DNA from 3 places in the Paenibacillus jiangxiensis genome. Region 3 is predicted to be linked to each of the others. Evidence: riboswitches for the same ligand, from Rfam matches in the RefSeq annotation. Region 3 holds a riboswitch; each other region holds the start of a gene.
What was found. A riboswitch is a leader RNA that binds a small molecule or an ion and turns the genes downstream of it on or off. The one in region 3 is predicted to bind cobalamin.

Region 1 (6,250 bases), on a different contig from region 3:
CGTATCCGTGCTGCTCAAGCACTTTTACTGCACGTCTGCAGCCCTCATGGCGCCGTTCAATGAGCGGATTGCATAATTCAGCTATTCCGCTGTCCCCCGTCTCAATCTCGTAGCCTAAAATATGGACTCTGCGGCCTCTGTCGAAATCGTAGGCCGAAATCTCGATACCCGGAATGATTTCAATCCCGCGCTCTCTGCCTTGAGCCGCCATTTCTTGCAGACCTGCCGTAGTGTCATGATTCGTTATCGCCAAATGAGTAACCGACTCGGCAGCCGCCAACTCCATCACTTCTGCAAAAGTAAAGGAGCCATCCGAAAGGCGGGTATGACAGTGCAATTCCACCTTCATTTCAAATCCCCCTAAAAGTTTTGTGAGCGTTACTTCCTTGAATATCTCTTCGTACAAAACTACTTCGGAAGCATACGCTAAGTTTTGTGAGCGTTACTTCCTCGATATCTCTTCGTACAAAACTACTTCGGAAGCATAATCCTGGTCTCGTACCGCTTTACGGACATAGTCTAACTTGATGCCAAGTTGCCATGGTCAGGGGAGTGTAAATTGTAGGTTCAGTTTTGTAAGATTTCCGGCAAACAAAAAAAACGGCTGTTCGATTGAAATCAGCCGTTTTTCCTTTTATCTCCAAAATTATATGCAGTTTTTGAAGATACATCTTAATCCACTTTGGCCCCATAGGAACGCAAAAAGGCCACCGCCTGATGCATATCCATTCGCGCTCCTTTCACATCCATGGAGCGGAAATCGATGGCCTCCATTATGGCCCCACGCAGATCGGCCCCCTGCAGCTTGGCTTGCGCCATCTGTGCCCGGGTCAGATCAGCCTTGCGCAAGTCGGCCTTTTCGAGATTGGCTCCATACAGATCCGCTTCTTCCAGTCGTAATCCGCGCAAATCCTGTTTGGCCAGCTGCGCTCCCCGAAAATTCGCGTAAGACCAGTCTCCCGCCACGAACGTGACACCATCCAGGTTGGCTTTTACAAAGTCCGAGCCCGTCATTTTACACTGTTCAAACTTGGCGACGAACAAATTCGCTTCCATGAACTTGCAGTTCACAAAGGCCGATTCCGTATGAATGGATGCATTCAACTGCGCGCCGCTGAAATCACATTCCTCAAAACGGCAGCCCTCTGTTGTAATTTCCTCAAGGGACGCGCCCCTGAAGCGGCAGCGGATAAAGGTGCAGCGGATGAGCTCTCCTTCTCTTAATTCCTTGTTGCTAAAATCAACCTCACTATATGCTTCGTCTATGTACTGGTACATGTCATCTCTCCCCGCGCAAGCTGAATTTGTACGGTCCATTGTCCATTTGCCCGTAACGTTATTCTAATTATTCCGCATTGGAAAAAGGGAGTCAAATCACAAAAGGAGAACCGCTTAACGCGGATCTCCTCCATATAGGGCTGCTGCAGCTTAATGCCAGATACACCATGTAGTGCTTATTCCAATAGGATCGTATTAAATGACTCAGGCTCCATTTCGATTTGGAACACGCTGTTACCGTCTGACAGACCAAGAACACGCTTGTCTTTGAACGGGTTCATAATCACCACGGCTTTGCGCCCGTCCGGCAGGAGGAATGCGGAAGCTTTGCCCGACCAAGGTCCTTTGAGGCCTATCTTTTTTGAGCCCGGGGAGACAAAATGGGAGTAATGCTTCATTACATAATATTCGGGATTTTCTGTTATTGCAGCAGTGGCAGGATCAACCGTGAGCATGGAATTCTGCTCCCATCCCCATGTGCTGCGCCCTTTGGGTTCAAGCACCATGTTCCAGTAGATGTAGGCATTCACTCCGTTATTAAAATAATGCTGAAACAGGTTAAACACGTATTTGGCATAATCCCAGGAATTATTTCCGTCCCCGCATTCATTCTCGGTCTGCATGTACCGAAGCTCCGGATAGCTCTGCACCGTACGCTGGATGGCATGTTTTCCTGCCCATTGGTAGCCCACGCCGGTAATATATCTGTAGGCTTCAAGATCACTCAGCACCGTGAAGGCATAGTCATCAAAGTCGGTCGTTCTTTTCTTGATCAGCTCTTCCCACGGATCGGGAGCATTGATCGTACCCAGCCATATTTCCGTGTTCAGCCCATGCTCTGCAAAAGCAGGGCCCAGATAATCGCGGATAAACTCCTTTAATTGCTCGCCAGTCCAGACACAGGACGGAAACTTCTGGTCTGCAATGACCTCATTTTGCACATGAATCTGGTGGATGGTAATGCCTTCTTCCTGATAAGCCTGCACAAATTTCACAAAATAGAGCGCATATGCTTGCAAAATATCCTTTTCCCAGCGGAGTGTTCCGTAATTATAGGCTCTGGGAGATTTCATCCACGTCGGCGGGCTCCATGGAGAGGCAAAAAGCTTCAGGTCCGGATTGAATTGCATCGCTTCTTTAATATATGGAATGAGATATTTACGATCCCGTTCAATGGAGAAATGCTCCATCGTCAGGTCGCCGTCCGTTTCGTTATGGCTGTACCATTCCAGTGCGTAATCACTTGCACCGATGGGCAGCCTGCAGATGCTGAACCGGTGCTCTCCCTCCGGATGGAACAGCGAGTGAAAGACCTGTCTGCGGTCTTCATCACTTAAATGCTGCAATGCCACGTATCCCAGTTCGTTGAAGCATCCTCCGAAACCGTCCACTTCCTGAAACAGTTCCCCGGTCAGCTCCAGATTGGTGGACACGCCCGGGGCTTCAGAGGCCTCTTTCTCCATCCATCTATGCTGCTGTGAAGTCGAAATCCAGCGGATATTTTTCTTTGTCATAACCTGTCCTCCCGGTTAGATCAAGTGGGCGCCGCTGCTATGTTAGCCCATTTCTTTTGTGGCTTTACAAGCATGGCGTCGTTCTTTAGCTTGATCTAATTTTAATGCAGAAGCCGGGAAAAACAGATGATCTAAACCGCGTGAAATTTGCCCAAATCCAAGGTGATTTCGTCGCATGGCAAGAAGCTTTGCTGCAAAAAAAATCCGCGCTGAACCAGCACGGATGTGAACTCATTATAACAGGGGCAATTTATTCTGCCAAACGCTTTACCGAAAGGTTGAATCTATGGCAGATCTGTCTGTGACTGTTTTTTATTCGATGGCGCAAACCATCCGAGAAGTGCTATCGCAACCAAGACACCATAAAAGACAAGGGTCCAGCCTGTACTATGCGGGAAATGATGATCCAACACACCAATATCTTCATGAGCCAGAGTAATCACGGCGAGTTTGACACCGACCCATGCCACAATTGCATAAGCCGTGGTCTCCAGTGCTGGCCGTTGAGCGAGCAGTTTTACAAACCATGTGGCCGCGAATTTGATCAGGACGAGCCCGGCGATTCCGCCAAGCAATACAACGATGAATTGTCCGCCGTCCATACCACCGAAATCCCCAAGCGGTGAATCGGGAAGCCCCAGTGCCAGAGCCACTGCAGCAAGAATGGAATCAATCGCAAAGGCGAGATCCGCAATAGCAATTTTTCCTACGGTTGGCCAAAAGCCTTTTCCTGCCGCATCTTTCTTTACGTCCTCGCGAATATTCTCGTTTTTCTTGCCGAAACGTGCTTTGATGATGTGCTTTAACCCCAGGTATAGCAGATAAGCAGCCCCGATCGCCTGTATTTGCCAGACGTTGGCAATAAACGATATCGCAAACAGTGCGACAAAGCGAAAAACAAAAGCCATAATGATCCCATAATTGATGGCTTTCTTCTTCTGGTCCTCCGGTAAATGCTTTGCGATAACCGCCAGCACCAGGGCATTATCCGCCGATAGCAAACCCTCCAATGCAATAAGAATCAGTAATGCCCATGCATACTCCAGCCAAATGGATTCCAACAGTACTTCTCCTCTCTTATTAAGAGTATGTTCATTACGACAAACTTCCCGCTTTAAACCTAAGTTTCGGTTAAAACAGAGGATTTTGATCCGGCTTTAGTTGTACCGTCATTCCCTTCCCTATTTACGCTGTCAAGTTATGGCTCGTTTCATTCATTAAATATATAAAAAAGAAGATATCATGCCCGAAGCTGAAACCGTGTCCCAGCCAACACAACAAACCCACCTTAAAGCGGCAGGTTTGTGTTGTTCATATTTTGTTACTTTACTGAAAACGCTCGAACCGGTAAGGCAGAAGATTGGCCGGCAGCTCCAGCAGCTTGTCCTGATCCCGCGAGGCGATCGCCCATTCCAGTAATTCATCATAAAGGTCTTCCTCTTTAATACCACCGAACCACACCGGACCATCCGGCGTCTGAATCGATACGACATTGGCAATATCGCAAGGACCAAGACAGCCGGTTACCGTCAGCTGGATGCTCTTAAGCAGCTTCTCTTCCTTCCATCTGCTCTTCAGCCTGTCGAGCGGGATGCCCGGTTTTCCCTTCTCTGTCCGACCACAGCAGCAGCCGTTGCAGATCATAACCTGGCCGAGCACTCTTCTTTTCGTTGCCACTTGCTCCATTCATATCCTCTCCCATGCACCGTGATCTCGCATAAGCCTCTCCGTGTCCGGCTTCATGTTGACCCAAAAAAGCCCTCAGACCGCAAAAGGCAGAGGGCAAGAGTACATAAGAGAACAGACCGCAGACCACATACGGGTCCCGATCTCCATATTATGTACACCGTTCCTTAACCGCGAAGGGCTGATGCGAACCTGCAGGCAGGTCTTCTGGCTCCCGGATCGGCGCCTGTCTTCCGTCTTCCCCAGTAATGCTGAGTGACATGTATGGAAGGAGGCTCCCCGGTTACAGCGGCGCGACCGCTAGGGATTTTCACCCTATTCCCTTTTAACCCCTGCCTTACGGCCGGGGCACCTGCGAGATGCTTCCATTATAACGGACCCGGGACAGAATGACGAGCATTTATACGGACTCACTGAACTGACTGTTGTACAGCTTTGCTCATCTCCTCCCTACAAAACAAATAGAATACGATATCGTTAAATACATTTTGTATCCTTACTTATGGTCAATCCAATTTTCAACTACTGGTTGTCAAGTCTTCGGCCTTTATTTTCGGTTGCATATCCATCTAGGTCTACAAAGAACCTTTCAGCAAATTTCCAGTAAATTCTTTCTTACATTTCAGAAAAATGCGTTTTAATGAAATGGCACTTAGAAACCGAAAGGACATGATTCGTGTATGAGCACTGCTAAGAAAGAAAAAGTCCCTGAGCTGCAGGTTGTCAGGGCATTTGCGATTATGGGAGTCATTATAGTCCATTCTACGTCGTCTGCCACACTGCAATTGACTGGATCTCACTATTATTTCTTCTATAACTTTCTGAACATCTTCCTGAAATTCGGAACATCCACGTTTATTGCGCTTAGCGCATTTGTGCTTTTTTACAACTATTTGGACCGGCCGCTCAGCAGCAGTTTGATCAAGCATTTTTATAAGCAAAGGCTGTTGTATATCCTGGTGCCGTATTTCGTTTTTTCTTTGATTTATTTCGGCCTGCTGCAGGCATCCGCTGGAGGCCCCGGCATGGATGCGGGAGAACTGATCCGCTCCTTCTTCACCAAGCTTGTTACCGGCAAGGCCTACACCCATCTGTACTTTGTATTTATAAATGCGCAGTTTTATCTGCTGTTCCCGCTGTTCCTGTGGCTGTTCAAAAGGTTTCGCAGATTGCGCAGCTGGACGGTTGTGATTGGCTTTGTGCTGCAGTGGGCTTTTGTGATCGCCAACAAGTATTACTTTCAGGTGGAGAACCGCGGCAGCTGGGTACTTTCTTACATGGCATATTACATGCTCGGCTCTGCGCTCGGCATCTACTATCCGAAAATCAAACAATGGCTCATTGTGCGCAAAGAACATGCTTCAGGAACACGAATCGCTGTCTGGGGCCTCCTCTGGACTCTATGGTTGGCGGTAGGGCTGGCCCATGTGTACATCTGGTATGAGACGGTCTGAACGGTGTTTTGTACAATTCGCTTCTTTACGAGCTGCTGTACAACATTTACGCTTCGCTAAGCGTACTTGTACTGCTGCAAATCGCCTCCGTGGTATACCATCAGGGGCGTTTCGCCCTTGGGCGCGGGCTGGCGCAGCTGGGCTCGGTTTCATTCGGCGTGTATTTGCTGCACCCACTCGTTCTGCTGCTGTACCGTCATTTCTCGCCGCAAACCGGCACGGCCTGGCTGCTCCATCTCTGGTATGCAGGCGGCTTCATACTGGCGCTGACCCTTGCCTGGTTCGTGGTATCCATGGCCGGACGCTATCTTCCTTATG
Region 2 (6,250 bases), on a different contig from region 3:
TGACACCGATTATCGCGACCGCGTTTTGTCTGCTGCTCACCATCATCTTTATGGTTCGGGGCGGGATTGTTACGCTGGTTGGTATGACTGAAATTTATATTCCGTTCCTGATCGCTACAGCCATTGTGATGCCGATTGTGCTGGGAAAAGCGATGGACTTTTCGCTGCTGCGTCCTATGTTCCATTTTCATTACAGTGATTTCATGCGCGGGAGCTGGAATTTATTGGCTTACATGGGGGATCTGGCGGTGCTGCCCTATGTGTTTCCCGGAAAAAACTACAGGATCCGCAGCGCGCTTGGCGGAGTACTGGGCTGCACGCTGCTGCTCATGATACTGCTGCTATTGCAGCAGACCGTGCTCGGCCCGCCCATTACTGCCCGTCTGTCCTTTCCGTCCTATGAAATTGCCCGGCAGATGCAAATTACGGATTTCCTGGACAGGTTCGATTTGCTGATTGGGGGAATGACACTCCCTACAATCATCATCAAAGTGGGCTTTGACCTGTATGTGCTGTGCAGTGCTTCAAGGCGTCTGCTGCCCTCCGTGAAGGGGGAGCTTACGGTTCTGCCGGTAGGAATTCTGGGTTTCGTGTGCACCTTCTGGTTTTTTGAGAATTTGCCGCAGGTTTTTGCTTTCAGCAAAGAATGGGCAGTGCTCGTACTGTTCTTCTATGTTTTGCTGCCGGTAGTGCTCCTTTTTATGCTGCATCCGAAGAAAGAAGGCCGAGCGGAAGGGGGGGCACAGCCGCAGCCTGGACAGTCATAGTCAAGCATCAACTCCCATGAGCAATTTACAGTTGCCTTTTTTGCGCCGGACTGTATACTTGTACCAAAACGTACCGAGCAGCAAGGGAGGAGCTTTATGGCATTGCGTATGGCAGGCAAGACCGTAGCGTTGGCAGGGCCGCGTAAATCTGAGGAAATGAAGTTATTGGTGGAGAAAATGGGGGGAACGGCGCTGCTGCGCCCGGCACAGGGGACCGTGCTCCTGGACGATGCCGAGCTCCGCGCAGGCATAGAATCATGGCTGAGCTCCCCTCCGGAATGGACCCTGCTGACGACAGGCATGGGGCTGGAGGCCCTGTATCAAATGGCTGAAGAAATGGAGGTTGCCGAGCGGTTGCACGAGCTGCTGGCATCATCACGTATTGCGGCGCGCGGTTACAAAACCGTGAATGCGCTCAAGAAACGCGGATTGACGCCGGTGGTACGCGACGATGACGGCAGCACAGCCGGGCTGATCCGTTCCTTTGCGCCCTATAACCTGAAAGGCAAAAAGGTGATTCTGCAGCTGCACGGCGATCCCGCCCCGCGTCTGGTCGGCTGGCTGCAGGAGCAGGGGGCCGATGTCCGGCAGCTGCTGCCTTACAAGCATGTGCCGCCGAAAACGGAGGATCTGGAAGACCTGATCAATGATATTACCCAGCGGAGGGTGGATGCCGTGGCGTTTACCAGCGGACCGCAAATCCGTTTTCTGGCCGAATATGCACGCAGCCGCGGCGTTATGGAAGACGTTCTCGCTGCATTCCGGAGTGACATCATTGCCGTTTCCGTCGGAAAAGTGACGGCACAAGCGATGCTGGAAGAAGGAATAGAACGCATTGTCATGCCGACCGAGGAGCGCATGGGCAGCATGATGGTGGAACTGGGGCGCTACTTCGAATCCGGGGGAATGGCGAACGGATACGGACTGGACAGGGCTGCGGCGGCAGACAAAGAACAATAACTGGAGGACCTCCCGAAAAGGCAACCCGGATACATCAGCATCCCGGTTTGCCTTTTTTGTCTTGCTTGCCAGGGCCACTTCCACATGAGCGGCAGCTGCTGACTCCTCAAGAACCTGTGGTATTCTTCTTTCCAATAACCGTAAGTTCTTAGTATGATACAACGAGACAGGTAGATTTCAGACAACAAAATGCCCTGAATATACAGAAAGAGGTGCTGAATGGTGAAGTCGATTTGTGTGTTTGCAGGCTCCAACGACGGGAAGGCTCCGGAATACAGGGAACAAGCTGCCCGGCTTGGAGAGCATATCGCCCGCTGCGGGCTGCGCCTGATCTATGGAGGCTCCAGCTTCGGACTGATGGGTACGGCCGCCAATGCCGCGCTAGCAAGCGGGGGACTGGTAACGGGCATCATGCCTACGCCGCTGTTCCGGCGGGAAATCGTGCACGAGGGGCTGACGGAGTTTATTGAAGTCAGAGACATGCATGAGCGCAAGGCGACGATGCATCGGTTGGCTGACGGCTTCATTGCGCTGCCGGGAGGGATCGGCACCTTTGAGGAATTATTCGAGGTGCTGTGCTGGGCTCAGATCGGCCTGCACAGCAAGCCTGTCGGACTTTTAAATGTAAACGGCTATTACAACCCGCTGATGGAATTAATCCGGCACAGCGTACAGGAGGGTTTTGCGGGCCGGACGCATCTGGATCTGATCATGCTTGAGGAGGATGCCGAAGCGCTGGTCAAGAGAATGTGTTCCTCTGGAGGGCTGTCCCTTCAGCAGACCGGAGATGCGGAAACGGTCTAATGTGGCTGGAATGACGAGTCGTGCTCCGTTTTTCATGCTTGCGCTTTCTGCAAAGGCAGGGTTATGATGGATTCACAATGGAATAAGCGACCAGGCAGGGTGCCTTTGCCGAGGGGCAAAGGGTAACAGGGAATCGGGTGCAAATCCCGAGCGGTCCCGCCACTGTATTGGGGAGGCTCTTCTTCAACATGTCACTCGAACCAGACCCGGGGAAGACGAAGAAGGCTGATGATCCAAAGCCAGGAGACCTACCCTGCCTGTATGCACCGTAATCCTTCGCGGAAAGGAGTGGTGTACGAAAATCAGTGGACGAGCCTATCGTGGTGGCTCCCTATATTCCGGAACGCTTTTCACCCGGGGAAGGAAAGAAGGTTAGACCCTTTCATCTCCCTGTTGACCGGGATACGGGCAAGCTATGCGTAACGGAGCCTTGTTTAAGGCTGCCCGGCTAACTTTAACTGAATTACGTACATACAGCCCCATCCTGAGCGGATGGGGCTTTTTTGAGCTTGTAAATATGAACGGGCGGATTTTTTCTTCCCTTCTTTGCGCTCGGTGTCCGCTGTGTAACCCGCTTGACGAAAGAGGCCCCTGAACTGAAGCTGATGCTCGGGCCTTTGCTCATGAACGTGATTGGCTCTATTGCTGCTGTTCGGGCTGCGGGAAGGCGGGCCTGGTCCGCGCAATAAGGAACAGTTCAAGATCATATCTGGCGAGTCATCTTGTGAATGGAGGAGGAGTTATATGAATAAGCTTGGCAAGCTGTTGGTGATCGGCTTCGGACCTGGGGATATGGAGCATATTACGAAGCGCGCGCTGGACGCGCTCGCCGAGAGCGAAGTCATTATCGGGTACAACACCTATGTGGATCTGATCCGCCCGCTGCTGAGCGGGCAGGAGATCGTCCGCACGGGGATGACGGAGGAAGTGAGCCGCGCTCAGGAGGCGGTGCGGCAGGCGGAGGCCGGTCGCAAGGTGGCGGTAATCTCCAGCGGAGATGCGGGCGTATACGGCATGGCGGGATTGATCTACGAGGTATTGATGGAGAAAGGCTGGCGGCGCAGCGACGGGGTCGAGGTTGAGGTCGTCCCGGGCATATCTGCCATCCAATCCTGCGCTTCGCTGCTGGGGGCGCCTGTTATGCATGATGCATGCACGATCAGCCTCAGCGATCATTTGACCCCGTGGGAGACAATCATCCGGCGCGTTGAAGCGGCTGCGTCCGCGGATTTCGTGATTGCGCTGTACAATCCGCGCAGCGGCCGCCGCACGCGGCAGATCGTGGAGACGCAGGCAGTTCTGCTGCGCTACCGTGATCCCAAGACACCGGTCGGACTTGTCAAAAGCGCTTACCGGGACCGCCAGCAGGTCATCGTCACCACACTGGAGGATATGCTGAATCATGACATCGGCATGCTGACGACCGTCATTATCGGCAATTCGTCGACGATGGTCTACGACGGTCTGATCGTCACGCCGCGCGGTTACCAGCGCAAGTACACGCTGGGCGCGGCGGAGCAGCCGCTCAAGCCGCACGAGCGGCTGCGGCCGGAAGCCGAGCCGTGGTCGCTCGGCGCGGCGGGGAATGGCGGCGGTGAATTGGCCGCCGCCCCTGTGGCAGCACGGCAAAGCACAGCCGTGCTGGAGAGGCCGGAGCAGCCGCGCGGGACAGCGGCTGCTGCACCCGGCCCGGCCGAGCTGGCCGCGGAGGCGCTCGGCCGTCTGGCCGCCGGCGGGCGGCTGCCGGAGGCAGCAGCCGTCCGCTGGAGCGGCCAGGCGCCGCCGGTGCCCGCGGCGGCGACAGGAACAGCGCCCAAGCCGGCGCTGTTCGAGATCGGTGTTGCCCCGGGGGTGGGCAACAAGAAATTCAGCGCCCGTCAGATAGCGCTGCTCGCCGAGGCCGCAGGTGATGAGGGTGAACTGGAGTATACGACAGATCACCAGATTATCCTGCGTGTCCCGTGCGCCGACCCCGACGAGCTGGTCACGCGCCTGCGCGAGGCGAAGCTGATCATTATGCCGGTCGGCGATGTGATCAAGGTGAAGGCCTGCGACTTCTGCAATATGGAGAAGGACGATGCCGTACCGGTGGCCGAGCGGCTGCAAGCTGTTATTGGCGGCCTGTCCGCGCCAAAGGAAACGAGCATCGCGGTGAACGGTTGTGCGATGGCTTGCTACGGCGCCGTGCTTGAGGACATCGGCATCGTGTACCGCAAAGGCGGATACGACCTGTTCCTTGGCGGCAAAAAGTTCGGACGGAACGCACATCCGGCACAGCCTGTCGCGGAGGGCATTCCCGCCGATCAAATTGCGGACATCGTAGAGGGTGTCGTGGCAGAGTTCAAGGAAAAAGGGCACCCGAACGAGCGCTTTCACAAGTTTTTCAAGCGAGTGGGCGTTGTAGGCGGGTTCCGTCATGAGGATGCCCCTGCTGCTGTCGAGGTCAATCCGGTTTGCGGCGATTAAGGCTATAAAAGTATAGATTGGTCCCAACCGTTTCGGTTACGGTCAGGGATAGCATTGGTTTCAAGCTTTGGCAATACGAAGGGAGAGAGTGCAATGAATTCAATACTGCTGGTCGGACATGGAAGCCGGGACCCGGAGGGGAACCAGGAGCTGCTGGAGTTCGCGAAAACGGTTGCCTCCAAGTCGCCGGATACGCTGGTAGAGACCTGCTTTCTGGAGCTGACGGGGCCGACGATTGCCGAAGGCATCGCAGCCTGCGCGGCGCAGGGGGCAAGCCGGGTCGTGATCGTTCCGATTATTTTATTTGCGGCTGGTCACGCCAAGATCGACATTCCGATGGCAATTGATCGGGCGAAGGCCAAATACCCCGAAATTGAGTTTGTGTACGGACGTCCTATCGGGGTGCACGAAAAAATCATAGAAATTTTGCAGAGCAGGCTGGCAGAGGCGCAGCCTGTGGCTGCGGCGGCGGGAATGGCCCGAGGGCCGGCTCTGGCGGACGAAGCGACGGATCAGGATACGGCGGTGCTTGTGCTGGGCCGCGGCAGCAGCGATCCGGACGCGAACAGCGATTTCTTCAAGATGACCCGTATGCTGTGGGAAAAGCTGCCCTACACCTGGGTGGAGAGCTGCTTCATCGGTGTAACGCAGCCGTCCTATCCGGAGGGGATTGAGCGCTGTCTGCGTCTTGGTGCCAAAAAAATTATCGTACTTCCTTATTTTCTGTTTACAGGCGTGCTGATCAAAAAAATTAACGATATGACCCTGGAATTTGCCGAGGCTCATCCGGAGGTGCAGGTGGAAATCGGCGGTTACTTCGGCTTCCATCCGCGGCTGGTGGAGCTGGTGCTGGAGCGCGTGCAGGAGGGATTGCACGGGCGGGCGTTCGCCAACTGTGACAACTGCCAGTACCGATTGGCGGCACAGGAGCACCATCACCACCACCATGATCACGACCATGGGCACGATCACCATGACCATGACCATGACCATCATGACCATGACCATCATCACGACCACGACCACGATCATGACCACCATCACCATAGTGACCATCATAATAATCACCACCATGATCATGGGCACACACATACCGACGCGGATAAAAAGGTGAATGGCTTATGATCTTCATGCTGTGTGGAACAAGTGACGCGAGGGAGCTGGCGCTGCAAATCCAGGGCAGCGGCTACCGTGTGCTAACCTCCGTCGTGACGGAGAGCGCGGCTGCCAGCCTGCGCGCAGCCGGGCTGGAG
Region 3 (6,250 bases):
CCTTTCTCATCAGAGACATGCGATGCCAGCATATAATCCAGGCTGGCCGGGCACAGGCGGCTGGCCGCCAGCGCTGCCGCGCCGGAAATGAACCCGTCCAGGACGACGGGACAGCGACGGGCTGCGGCGCCGAGAATAAGGCCCGCCATGCCCGCGATCTCCAATCCGCCCACCTTCGCCAGCACGTCGACGGCGTCTTCTCTGTCAGGATGATTGACGGCCAGCGCCTGCTGGATTGCAGCCGTTTTGCGGCTCAGGCCCTCATTGTCCACTCCTGTACCCCGTCCTGTCAGAAACGAAGGCTCCAGTCCGATAAATGCGCTGGCCACAGCCGCGCTGGCCGTCGTATTCCCGATGCCCAGCTCGCCGGTGACAAATAGCTGTACTCCCCGTGCGCAAGCTTCTTCGGCCACGGCCGCTCCCGTCAGAATCGCCTGCTCCGCCTCTTCACGTGTCATGGCCAGACCCTTGGCCATGTTGGCGGTGCCTTTTCTAAACTTACGGTTCAGCAAGGCCGGATGACTGATGTCCGCATTTACGCCCATATCGACACAGATCACTTCCGCCCCCGCCTGCCGGGCGAACACATTAACGGCTGCGCCACCTGCCAGCATATTCAGCAGCATTTGGGGGGTCACCTCGGCAGGATAAGCGCTGACGCCTTCCTCACATACCCCGTGGTCCGCAGCCATCACTACCACGGCCTTCCGTGCCAAATCAGGCTTCGGCTGACCGGTGATGCCTGCTGCCCGAATAACCAGGCTTTCCAGCTTCCCAAGGCTGCCCGGCGGCTTCGTCAATTGATCCAAATGCGCCGCGGCCAGCCGCTTGGCTTCCTCATCAGGCGATGCAATACGTTGGACAAGCCGCTCCAGAGCTTCATTCATCCTTACACTTCCTAACCTTAATGTATTTAAGAACAGGACCGTCCCAGTGTCCGTATTCCCTTCTTTTCAGCATCAGCTGCGGAACCGCGCTGTCGGGGTGGGGCATGACATGGCTGTCCACTCCGAACCAGCGGCGGATATTGTCCTCCGTGAGCATTTCCCCAGCCGTTCCCGCTCCCTCGATACGGCCGTTTTTCAGCACAAGCAAAGAATCGCAAAATTGAGCCGCCAGATTCAGATCATGCAGGACGGCAATGATGGTAATGTCCGCTTTCGCCCGCCACTCGGCCAGCAGTTCCATGAACTGGAGCTGATAATGAAGATCGAGGTATGTCGTAGGCTCATCCAGCAGCAGAATCTGCGGGTCCTGGGCCATCACTTTGGCGAGCGCCACCCGCTGCCGCTGACCCCCGCTCAGCTCGTCCAGCCTCCGTTCGGCTAAGGGCGCAAGCCCAAGCTGATCCAGCACGCGTTCAACGATATCTGTGTCAGCATCCCTGCCGGCCCAATCCAGATGAGGATATCTGCCCATTTCCACGACATCCCTGACCGAATACCCGACCGGAGGCACTCCTTCCTGCTGCAGCACGGCGACAATGCGCGAAAGCTCCTTGCGTCCGTAGGCAGCCGCGTCCCGGCCTTGAATGTGAACGATTCCAGCATCAGGCCTGTCCACCCCGGACAGCAGCCGGATCAGGGTTGATTTGCCGCTCCCGTTCGGGCCGACGATCCCCCACCACTCTCCGGCGGTAACGCCCCAATTGATATCGGATAACGCCTGCACCCGGCCAAAGGTTTTATGCACCCCCGACACGTTGGCTGCCCTGAATTGGGTGCCCATCACGACAGCTCTCCTTTCCGCTGTTTCTTATTGCGCTGCAGCAGGTAAGCGAAGAACGGAGCTCCCACAAATGCCGTAACGACCCCGAGCGGAATTTCCGTCGGTGCCAGCAGCGTGCGTGCGGCCGTGTCCGCCCATACCATGAAGATGGCGCCTCCCAGCGCGGACAGCGGAATGATCAGCCGGTAGTCCGGTCCGGTCAGCAGGCGGATCATATGCGGCACAACGAGCCCCACAAAGCCGATCACCCCGCAGACAGATACCGACGCCGCCGTCAGAAAAGTCGCCGCTATCAGCACCCACAGCTTCGTCCTGTCCACATTTACGCCCATATATGCGGCCTGCCTTTCTCCTAACGCCAGCATGTTCAATACACGGGCTTTGCTGCACAGGAACACCAGCCCGAGCATGACGTAAGGAAGAATAATGCCCGGATACGCCCAGCCCTTCAGGCTGAGACTGCCCATCGTCCAATACAGGATTTCATTGACGGTCTCCTTGGACATGGCGGTCAGCAAAGAGACTACCGCTCCCAGAAAGGACTGCATGACCACACCTGAAAGGATCAGGCTTTGGGTGGGAATTTTTCCGTTTTCCCCTGCCAGCAGGATCACAACATATAAAGTAAGGATTCCTGTAGTGAAAGCCACCAGCGGCAGGGTCCAGAGGCCGAAAAATGAATACTGGAGTCCCCAGTAAATCAAAAATGCCGCTCCGACCGACGCGCCCGACGATACCCCAAGAGTAAAGGGATCAGCTAGCGGGTTGCGCAGCACCCCCTGGAAGGCTGCGCCCGCAAGCGCAAGCGCCGCACCAGTCAGCATGCCGAGCAGAACGCGCGGCAGGCGCACGTTAACAATAATTTGCTCGGTAGGAGCGTCCCAGAACGGCGTTATATATGCCCCGGCCCACGGCAGGCGGTGCATCAGAATGCCCGCGATCTGCTGGACAGGCAGCCGTACTGAGCCGATGCCCAGGCAGATCAGTACGGTCAGGATCAGCAGAACGAATCCGGCCAGCCCGTAAGCGGTAAGCTTGCGGTTCATTTAAAAATTTCTGGATAGATGGCTTTGGCCACTTCCTTGAGCCCTTCCGTCACACGCGGCCCCGGGCGGCTGAGCAGGTTGTCGTCCAGACCGAACACGCGGTTGTTGCGAATTGCATTGATGTGGCTCCAGCCGTCACGTCCTTTGATGATCTGCTCCAGGGTCCGGCCATTCTCATCCACCACACTTTTGCTGTACAGGATGACATCCGGATTAGCCGCGATGACCTTCTCTTCGCTGATCTGGTTCCAGCCTTCCGTGTCGGAAGCGATGTTCTCTCCTCCTGCCAGACTAATCAGCTCGTCCATAAATTCACCCTTGCCAACCGTCCAGCCTGGCGAAAATTCAACATAAACCCGCAATCTTTGGTCCTCGCCGATATTTTTAACACCTTCCTGCACCTCGGCGATATCGGCCTTCATTTTATCGGTAATTGACTTTGCTTCTTTCTGGCGGTCCATAATTTTGCCATACAGGGTGATGTTATTCATGACGTCCTCTACCGTCTTCGGATCGGTCTTGAAGATGGTAATGCCCAGCTCGCGCAGCTTGTTGACGGCCTCTTCACTCATCGATATGCCTGTAAAAACAATGTCAGGCTGGGCAGCGATAATGGCCTCTTCATTCGGCTTTGTAATGCCACCCATTTTCGGTTTGGATTTGGCCGTTGCCGGGTAATCGTCATAATCCGATACACCGACGATTTCCTTGTCCAATCCAAGAGCGAACAGCGCCTCCGTCTCGGCCGGGGATACGGAAATCACCTTCTCCGGAGCTTTCTCAAAAGTAAACTCCTGTCCGGTCGCATCCTTGACGGTCAACGGATAAACCGTAGCACCCGCCTCTTCCGCCGGTGCCGTCTGCTGCGGCGAAGCGCCGCTGTCTCCTGCAGCCTCGTTGCCTGCCCCTTGATTCCCGCATGCAGCAAGCGCCACAGTCAGCATCAGTGCCAGCAGCACGGGCATCCAATTCTTTATTGATCTGGTCACAGTGTTACTCCCCTTTTCTTCTGTATATTCCGGCTGTGCAAAAGAGAGCCCGGCCCTCATGAGAGGACCGGGCTCTGCGCCAGCCGATATCCACGGCAGGCATGTGCCGTGCCCACGGATTCATAGCCGCGAACCCGCCATCCTTTCCTCGAAGGAGCGACGGTCTAAGCGGACCGGGCAGGTCTCCTGACTTACGGGAATTGCTCAAGGCCGGCGCCTTCCCGCCGCGGCTTCAGCCGCGGCAGTGGCGTATCGCCGTCCATACCCGTTTCACAGTGGCGGGACCGTGCCGGAATTGCACCGGCTTCCCTTTTAACAGAACGGCGTAATTCGCAGGTATCCACCGCCGCTCTGACCTGGTCTGCTGTTAACTTTAATCATTTTCAAAGTGATTATAGGTGAAAAAAGACGGCTGTACAACCCGAACAACCAGCAAGTCTGCCGTCAAATCAAGGAAAACCCGCCGGAATGGACTTTACAAATTTGTGAACGATTCAGGCCAGGCCGGAATTTGGCGGCCCAATTCAGGGTTAGGCAGGCAATGCCGGGGTTAGGGAAATGAGATGTTTCTCAGCCAGCTTCCCGTAATGCGCCCATCCTCATATCTTAGACGCAGCCCGGCCATGCCGGCGGGCGGCAGCTGAATGGACCAGAAGTCCAGACCGGGCACGGTCAGCGCAGCCAGCTGACGGATCACGCCGCCATGGGTGACAGCCAGTACGGCAGGAATTCCTTCCGCATCACTCTCTTCCCCCGGCAGAACCTTCTCCCGCAGAGAGTTTAGAAAGCCGGTCAGTCTGTCCTCAAAATGCTCCAGACTCTCACCTCCGGGCGGAGTGACACGGCGCGGATCATCCAGCCAGGACCTGTACAGCTGCATATCTTTAAGTGATTCGTAAGTTTCGCCATCCCATTCCCCGAAATCCAGCTCACGCAGCCTGACGTCCGGGACAGCTTCAGCCGCAAGCTGCGGCGCAGCCAGCCTCAGTGTCTCTATACAGCGGCGGAGGTCACTGCAGTACACTCTGGCAAAACACATCCCGTGCAGCCGCTGCCCAAGCGGCCTCAGCTCACCCTTCGCCTCCGGGAGCAGCCCCGGATCGGCATGTCCCACATAACGCTTCTCACGGTTCCACTGCGTTGTCCCATGCCGGACCAGAATTAAATTCAGTTCAAGGAGCGCATTGCTGCTCATTTTCCATACCTCCCCACAGAATCGGACTTGTCATTGCGACAAAATCACGATCCACCTTATTCCTCCGGCTGCCACGCACAGCAGGACGAACAGCCAGGAAGAGAGGAACATCAGCGCGGTTGTCCGCCTGATATCCTCCGCTTCCAGCGGTCGGATTGGATCCCCCATATAGGCCCTAAAGGAGCGTACCCCATGGTATACATTGTACCCGCCCAGTCTGACGCCAAGCGCGCCCGCGACCGCTGATTCCGGGAAACCGCTGTTCGGGCTCGGATGCAGCCGTGCATCACGCCGTACCGTCCGCCAGCTGCGAAGCGGCTCCTGCCTCTTCAGCCACGCCGCACTGACAAGCAGCACCGCCGTCAGCCGCGCAGGAATGTAATTGGCCGCATCGTCAAGCCTTGCCGACGCCCAGCCCAAGTGGAGGTATTTTTCATTTTTGTACCCGACCATGGAATCAAGCGTATTGACCGCACGATAGGCCATAGCCAGGGGCGCGCCACCGATCAGCGCAAAGAACAACGGTGAAATGATCGCGTCGACGATGTTTTCGGCGATTGTTTCCACGGTGCCGCGTACAATTTCCGGCTCATCCAGCTCCTTCGTATCCCGCCCCACGATCATGCCCACCGCCGCGCGGGCTGCTGGCAGATCACCGGAACGCAGCTCCTTGTATACCGCCATGCCGGCATCCTTCAGCCCTTTGGAGGCGATGGTCGTTGCAATCAGCAGCACCTCCGCGGCAATCGCCAGCCAGGCATGGATTTGTCCAAGCAAAAATACGGCAAGCCACGTCAGCAGATACGCTGCCCCCACGACGGTCAAGGGAAGCAGCAGACCCGCCCAGCGCAAGGCTCTCGCGCTCCGGGCAAACCGGCGGATGATGCTCTCCACGAGGGTAATCAGCTTGCCCATACCGATCACAGGATGGGGAATCCAGCGCGGATCGCCGATGATCCGGTCCAAAATGTAAGCCGCCACAATGATCAGGCTACCTGTCACGCTGCTCCTCCTCCAGCACACGCCCCAAGGTGTCCAGCAGCAGCAGATTATCCTTCCGGTCTTTGACAGCGATTCGGAAATGGTTCTCCGACAACCCAGGGTACATGGCACAACTACGAATAAGAATGCCGCGCCGCCCCAGTGCTTCCTGGAGCTCGGCCGCCCTCCACATCCCGGGCGCGCGGACAAGCAAATAGTTGGCCTCGCCCGGAATCGCCGCACAGCCCAGCTCCGCCAGACCCGTCAGCAGCCGCTCCCGCTCGGTTTGAACGAGCTCCAGCGTCCGTTCC

Region 1: it holds a riboswitch for cobalamin, as region 3 does, so the genes downstream of both, ACI1P2_RS09845 ((2Fe-2S) ferredoxin domain-containing protein) here and ACI1P2_RS02310 (ABC transporter substrate-binding protein) in region 3, are expected to answer to the same signal.
Region 2: it holds a riboswitch for cobalamin, as region 3 does, so the genes downstream of both, cobJ (precorrin-3B C(17)-methyltransferase) here and ACI1P2_RS02310 (ABC transporter substrate-binding protein) in region 3, are expected to answer to the same signal.

Annotation. Positions count from the first base shown of each region.
Region 1 covers NZ_JBJURI010000008.1:9,633-15,882, reverse strand. Annotated here, with positions in the region: gene ACI1P2_RS09870 (PHP domain-containing protein) at 1-349, opposite strand, end outside; gene ACI1P2_RS09865 (pentapeptide repeat-containing protein) at 673-1,278, opposite strand; gene ACI1P2_RS09860 (glycoside hydrolase family 30 protein) at 1,455-2,741, opposite strand; gene ACI1P2_RS09855 (hypothetical protein) at 2,897-3,097, shown strand; gene ACI1P2_RS09850 (TerC family protein) at 3,077-3,853, opposite strand; gene ACI1P2_RS09845 ((2Fe-2S) ferredoxin domain-containing protein) at 4,119-4,478, opposite strand; cobalamin riboswitch at 4,659-4,849, opposite strand; gene ACI1P2_RS09840 (acyltransferase) at 5,159-5,932, shown strand; gene ACI1P2_RS09835 (hypothetical protein) at 5,941-6,250, shown strand, end outside.
Region 2 covers NZ_JBJURI010000033.1:19,539-25,788, reverse strand. Annotated here, with positions in the region: gene ACI1P2_RS25650 (GerAB/ArcD/ProY family transporter) at 1-767, shown strand, start outside; gene ACI1P2_RS25645 (uroporphyrinogen-III synthase) at 864-1,727, shown strand; gene ACI1P2_RS25640 (LOG family protein) at 1,950-2,531, shown strand; cobalamin riboswitch at 2,612-2,801, shown strand; gene cobJ (precorrin-3B C(17)-methyltransferase) at 3,276-4,997, shown strand; gene ACI1P2_RS25630 (sirohydrochlorin chelatase) at 5,091-6,122, shown strand; gene cobK (precorrin-6A reductase) at 6,119-6,250, shown strand, end outside.
Region 3 covers NZ_JBJURI010000002.1:100,119-106,368, reverse strand. Annotated here, with positions in the region: gene cobT (nicotinate-nucleotide--dimethylbenzimidazole phosphoribosyltransferase) at 1-887, opposite strand, end outside; gene ACI1P2_RS02320 (ABC transporter ATP-binding protein) at 880-1,728, opposite strand; gene ACI1P2_RS02315 (FecCD family ABC transporter permease) at 1,728-2,774, opposite strand; gene ACI1P2_RS02310 (ABC transporter substrate-binding protein) at 2,771-3,739, opposite strand; cobalamin riboswitch at 3,923-4,138, opposite strand; gene ACI1P2_RS02305 (histidine phosphatase family protein) at 4,314-4,958, opposite strand; gene cbiB (adenosylcobinamide-phosphate synthase CbiB) at 4,989-5,960, opposite strand; gene cobD (threonine-phosphate decarboxylase CobD) at 5,950-6,250, opposite strand, start outside.